Regions from separate parts of the Pectobacterium hainanensis genome, predicted to be linked through region 1. Evidence: predicted binding sites of a transcription regulator. Region 1 holds the regulator's gene; each other region holds the start of a gene.
The links. Region 1 encodes PurR, which represses purine synthesis genes. Its sites were predicted from a motif close to CANGCAAACGTTTGCNTG; they were not measured.
Positions count from the first base shown of each region.

Region 2: the regulator PurR is predicted to act here: its motif matches at 920-937, upstream of ACKPVM_RS11720 (nucleobase:cation symporter-2 family protein).
Region 3: the regulator PurR is predicted to act here: its motif matches at 1,312-1,329, upstream of gcvT (glycine cleavage system aminomethyltransferase GcvT).

Region 1 is NZ_JBJYIN010000018.1:29,274-31,483, reverse strand. Features, by position in the region: gene ACKPVM_RS16695 (C40 family peptidase) at 1-83, shown strand, start outside; gene cydH (cytochrome bd-I oxidase subunit CydH) at 169-258, opposite strand; gene purR (HTH-type transcriptional repressor PurR) at 641-1,672, shown strand; gene cfa (cyclopropane fatty acyl phospholipid synthase) at 2,008-2,210, shown strand, end outside.
Region 2 is NZ_JBJYIN010000010.1:21,335-23,544, forward strand. Features, by position in the region: gene ACKPVM_RS11720 (nucleobase:cation symporter-2 family protein) at 1-865, opposite strand, end outside; gene recG (ATP-dependent DNA helicase RecG) at 1,024-2,210, opposite strand, start outside.
Region 3 is NZ_JBJYIN010000015.1:76,536-78,745, reverse strand. Features, by position in the region: gene gcvH (glycine cleavage system protein GcvH) at 1-118, opposite strand, end outside; gene gcvT (glycine cleavage system aminomethyltransferase GcvT) at 148-1,266, opposite strand; gene fucO (lactaldehyde reductase) at 1,911-2,210, shown strand, end outside.

The DNA of each region.
Region 1 (2,210 bases):
GCATCAGTAAATTAAGCGAAGATTACTGGCAGGATCATTATGTGGGTGCTCGTCGGGTTGTGACACCACAAACGATTCGCTAACCGGATTAACGGACACGTTCTGAATATCAAAACGTGTCAGAACCGATAGATAGCTCAAATGAACGTACGTTGGAACACGGATAAATCAGTTCAATACAGCCACGAAGCTAAATACAATAATCATTGCCAAAGCGCCAACGGTCGTCAGCAGTGACATCTTCAGATCGGTATCCATAATTCTCTCCTTTTGGTATCACATCCAAATGATGGTAAAAAATCGGTCTTCATCATTCGGGGTTTAAACGGGCAACCATTTGAAACGATAAATCGTCTGGTTATGCTGATTCTTCCATAATTTTAATGAAAAATCTCGTACTGATGCCGCACGAATAGTATAAATTACCGCTTCCACTTTCGTGGCAAATCGGACAAAATCCGCTGTTTATGATAGCTCTGCGTCCCGGTCGAAAAACATCAACCTTGTCCCTTCAGGTATAATATTCGGCATCCTCCTTCTGAAATCCTGTTTTTTCGTCAAGGAGGAGGGTTTTACACGCAAGCAAACGATTAACAATATACTTACGGCTGTAACAGGTAAGTTTAGGAGTCATTTTTAGATGGCAACGATCAAAGATGTGGCAAAACGGGCTGGCGTTTCGACCACAACCGTATCGCACGTGATTAATAAAACACGTTTCGTCGCCGAAGAGACTAAGGCTGCCGTGAGGGCGGCGATTAAAGAGTTACATTACTCACCTAGCGCCGTTGCCCGCAGCCTAAAAGTTAACCACACAAAATCGATTGGATTGTTGGCAACGTCAAGTGAAGCGCCCTACTTTGCCGAGATTATCGAATCCGTTGAAAACAGTTGTTATGCCAAAGGCTACACGCTGATTTTATGTAACTCCCATAACAACCTCGACAAACAACGCGCCTACTTGTCCATGTTGGCACAAAAACGCGTGGATGGTTTGTTAGTGATGTGTGCGGAATATCCACCAGAATTACTTGCCATGCTCAAAGATTACCGCAGTATTCCCATGGTGGTAATGGATTGGGGACAGGCGCACAGTGATTTCACCGACACCATTATCGATAATGCTTTTGAAGGCGGCTATATGGCCGGTCGCTATTTGATCGAGCGTGGCCACCGGGATATCGGTGCGATCCCTGGCATTCAGGAGCGCAACACCGGAAGCGGTCGCTATCTGGGCTTTTTGAAGGCGCTGGCCGAGGCTGATATCACCGTGCGTAACGAATGGATTGTTCAGGGAGATTTTGAGCCGGAATCAGGTTATAAGGCCATGCACCAAATTCTGTCGAATAAACAACGTCCTACCGCCGTTTTTTGTGGCGGCGATATCATGGCGATGGGTGCAATCTGTGCCGCAGATGAGCTCGGATTGCGAGTTCCTCAGGATATTTCAGTGATTGGCTACGATAACGTTCGACATGCTCGTTTTTTCACGCCAGCACTCACCACCGTGCATCAACCGAAAGAGCGCTTGGGACAATCCGCTTTCTCAATGCTGCTGGACCGAATCACCAGCAAGCGTGAAGATGCACAGGTTATTGAAGTTCATCCAACGCTGATTGAACGCCGCTCCGTCGCAGACGGACCTTTCCGCGATTACCGCCGCTACTCCTGATCGCAAGCGATTTTATCACGTCGAGCCTTCCCGATACTGCTTCAGCCAATTTATGCTTGTTCCCCGGCTGGGGCAGTCCTAAACTAATTGCTGTTTTGTGCAAACTGAATTTTTCACTTTTCTTCACTATCCTTAATCATTACGTGCAAGCGGATGGCACAGATTAACCTTAAGGATGAGTGCCCCTACGTATTGACGTACCGGCTTTTTCTTCTTCAGTTTCCTTTGATTATTCAAAGGCTAGATGATGGGAATATCCCACCGAGATCGATTATAGGTAAAAATTGTCTATGTTTTCCTTGCGATACATCATCGACGCAAGGTAGGGAGAAGCGATGAGCTCATCATATATAGCGGAACTGGATACCCGTAATGAGCCCTGGTTCCATATTGTGCATGACATGCTGAGTATGGCCGATATCAAAATTAATGGCTCTCGTCCATTTGATATCACCGTAAAAAACTCGGATTTTTTCAAGCGCGTATTGCATGACGGCTCGTTGGGGTTAGGGGAAAGTTACATGGATGGCTGGTGGGA
Region 2 (2,210 bases), on a different contig from region 1:
TAATATCGCCAATCGTTTCCAGTGACGTCACCATAAAGACCAGCATCAACGGAATCAACAGGTTCCAGTCAAACCCCAATCCATAATACAGCGGTGTCGGCACCATAATGAGTGAGCTTTCTGCCGCTGGCGTGTTGTCTGGCAACATCCCCATGATCCAGGCACCCAGATAACCGACAGCCATGGCGATCACCAGCGAGGCCACGCGCAGGTAAGGGTTACGCTGGCGGTTTAATATAATAATGACGGCCAGCACGATCCCCGCCAATAACAGATTTTTCGGTGCGCCAAAGGTATTGTCGTTCATGGCCGCATAGCCGCCGCCGATAGATGTTAATCCAACCTGAATGAGCGATAGACCGATAATCATGACCACAATCCCCGATACCAGCGGGGTGATAATGCGGCGCGCGAGGTGTAAAAACCGGGAAAGCACAATTTCTGTGCAGGAGGCCACCATCAGCGTACCGAACAAGGCCGCCATCATGGTGGGAACATCTGCTCCGCCGTTTTTGAGCGCGAGTCCCCCCATGATTAATGGAGTAACAAAATTAAAACTGGTGCCCTGAATTGAGAGCAAACCTGAGCCGATTGGACCCCAGGTTTTAATCTGCAAAATAGAGGCAAGACCGGAGGCAAACAACGACATACTGATGATGTGTTGCGTGTCTTGAGCGGGTAGCCCTAATGCCTGACAAATCAGCATGGCTGGTGTAATCACTGCGACAAACATCGCCAGCAAATGCTGGCAGGCGGCAAACAATGTTTGTGGCAGAGGCGGTCGATCCTCCAACCGATAGATTAATTCACTGCGTTTAGGCGCAGGTGCCAGATCTGGCTGAGGGATATCCGTGGTGACGGTCATAATTGTTGACGTATCTGAAGTGGCAAAGAAGGCATTTTAATGATCTCTTGGGTAAAAGCAAACGTTTGCTAAATGCGGTTTTTCATATGAAATTTATCTGGGGAATAATACCTTGTTAATTTAAGGGTTATTGGCGTGGGGGTATATCGAAACAAGGTTCAGGCGTTGGTATAACGGGCTCTTTCTGGTAACCAACGTTCAATCAATGCTCTGGCATGATCTGGATAATGTTGATGAATGTGGCGGGCAGTGCGCTGAACCTGCGGAATTAATGCTTGATCGCGCAACAGGTCAGCCACTTTGAATTCGGCATTACCGGTTTGGCGTGTACCCAATAATTCGCCTGGGCCGCGAATTTCCAAATCGCGTTGCGCAATCACAAAGCCATCGTTGCTATCGCGCAACACTTGCAAGCGCTTCTGTGCCGTTTTGCTGAGCGGGGTTTTGTAAAGTAGCACACAGTGTGAGGCAACAGCACCTCTGCCCACTCGACCGCGTAGCTGGTGAAGTTGTGCCAGCCCTAATCGCTCAGGGTTTTCAATAATCATTAGGCTGGCATTCGGTACATCGACGCCGACTTCAATAACCGTTGTCGCGACCAGCAGTTGTAGTTCACCCTGTTTGAAGGCCTGCATGACCGCCTGCTTTTCCTGAGCTTTCATCCTGCCATGAACCAAACCAACGTTGAGATCCGGTAGTGCGGTTTTGAGTTCTTCGCAAGTGGCTTCGGCAGCCTGTGCTTCTAATAATTCGGACTCTTCTATTAACGTACACACCCAATAGGCTTGTCGGTTTTCCTGCTGACAAGCATGGTTAACGCGCTGGATAATATCACTGCGGCGAGAGTCTGGGATGGCGACGGTACTTACAGGGGTTCTTCCCGGTGGTAGTTCATCAATTACCGAGGTATCTAAATCAGCGTATGCCGTCATCGCCAGCGTACGGGGAATCGGCGTGGCGGTCATAATTAATTGATGGGGATGAAACCCTTGTTCTTCACCTTTTTCCCATAGTGCCAAACGTTGATGAACGCCAAAGCGATGCTGTTCATCGATGATGACTAATGCCAACCCGTTGAATTTCACCTGTTGCTGAAAAATGGCGTGTGTGCCGACCACCATCGCAACCTGGCCATTGGCAATCGCATCTTGCTGTGTTTGCCGGGCTTTCCCTTTTTGTTTGCCAGCCAGCCAGCCTACTTCGATGCCAAGTGGTTCAAACCACTGGCGGAAATTATTCGCATGTTGCTCTGCTAACAGTTCTGTCGGGGCCATTAGCGCGACTTGCTTACCGTTTGAGATAGCACGTAGCGCGGCCAGAGCCGCAACCAGTGTTTTACCCGACC
Region 3 (2,210 bases), on a different contig from region 1:
TATCGCCTAAAAGTTCCTGTGCATGATCGGTAATCCCGATGCTATAAATACCTTCGCCTTCAGACTGTACCCACTCATGCGAAGCGGTATATTTTAGTTCTGCTGGTACATCGCTCATCGCCATCCTCCTTTCCTTTGATTCATAAATTAATACTGCACAATGGGTTTTCCGGCACGGACAAAACCGGGTTTGGTGACATGCACAGCGTGTTCACGATTACGGATCTGGACAATAGCCCGTTCACCAATCCCCGCAGGCACTCGCGCTAAGGCAATACTTACGCCAAGCGTTGGTGAAAACGATCCGCTGGTAATAACACCTTCCTGCATCACACCATCACTATCAGTAAAGCGCACAGGTAAATCATTACGCAATACGCCTTTTTCGGTCATCACCAGCCCAACGAGTTGCTCCCCCCCGCCTTCACGCTGTTTTTCCAGTGCTTCGCGGCCAATAAACTGTCGATCCTGGGGTTGCCATGCGATGGTCCATCCCATATTTGCAGCGAGTGGCGATACGCGTTCGTCCATATCTTGTCCATAGAGGTTCATCCCCGCCTCCAGACGCAGCGTGTCACGAGCGCCTAACCCGCAAGGCCTGACGCCCGCAGCCAAAAGTTGCTGCCAGAAACCCACTACCTGTTCCTGTGGCAAAGCAATTTCATAGCCGGTTTCACCCGTATAACCCGTTGTCGCAATAAAAAAGTCGTGCAGTTGTGTACCGAAAAAAGGCTTCATGTCCGCAATTTGCTTCATCTCTGTATCATTGAACGCATACTGCGATTTCAGTAAAGAGCGAACTTTCTCCGGTGCCGTCGGCCCTTGAACGGCCACCAACGCCAATTCATCCCGTTCATGAATCTCAACCATAAACGCACTGGCGTGTTCAGCGATCCAGGCCAGATCTTTGTCACGCGTGGCGGAATTCACCACCAGACGAAAAGAGTCTTCCGCCAGAAAATAGACGATCAGATCGTCGATCACCCCACCGGATGCGTTCAACATTCCCGAGTACAATGCCTTACCCGGCAGTGTCAGTTTGGCCACATCGTTTGCCAACAGATAGCGGAGAAATTCACGCGTCCTGATGCCGTGCAGATCGACAATCGTCATATGTGACACATCGAACATACCCGCATCACGACGTACCGAGTGGTGTTCATCCAACTGGGAGCCGTAGTGCAGCGGCATCATCCAGCCGTGAAAATCAACCATTTTGGCACCATCGGCCAGATGCTGTTGATACAACGGAGTCTGCTTTGCCATCTTTTCCCTCTATTCAAAATACAGCATTCAGGGAGATATCCCCGTTACGCAAACGATATCTTGCCACTGAACTTAGCATCGAAGCGTGGGTTAAACCACATTTACAGACATAAGTTAAACTATATAGAACAGATGAAATCGTTACTAAAAAAACGACAGCAAATAAGATTTAAATACTGATTTATTAAAAATAATAAGCATATAAAATAAAAAATAACGAATTAATCACACATTAATGACGATTAAATAGAGTTAAACAGATAATCACATCATCCCCACAAAATCATTCAGATTAGATTAAGTAATGATAAATCCTCATCAAAATTAGATTATTTCAATCAAATGCCATGGCCTTCCTGTGAATGCCAATGTACCCGACGACATGGCAATGAGCTGAAGGCACTGTAACGAATTTATTCTCATAGTAGTGATAACAATTAGTAGCGATAACAATTTGGGAATTTGATATTTATCAACCGGCCATAACATTCTGGTTCTGGCTGGCCGACAGCGGGATTACAGTTAGAGAAAAACGCATAACATCTGAGCATACTCAGGCAAATAACTATCCTGCTCCGCACAGCGTATCCCGATATAAATTTTCTTAAATTCATTAAAATTAATTGATTACGGAGATAACTATCATGACCCACAGAATGATTCTCAATGAAACATCCTATTTTGGCGCTGGCGCGATTTCACATATCGCGGACGAGGTCACTCGACGTGGCTTTAAAAAAGCGCTGCTGGTGACAGACAAGGATTTGATCAAATTTGGCGTGGCGGGCAAGGTCACTGCAAAGCTAGATGCCGCCGGTCTGGCGTATGAAATCTACGATGAGGTTATTCCTAACCCGACGATTGGCATTGTGGAAAAAGGGGTTCAACGGTTTAAATCCTCTCAGGCTGATTACTTGATCGCTATCGGCGGCGGTTCACCGCAG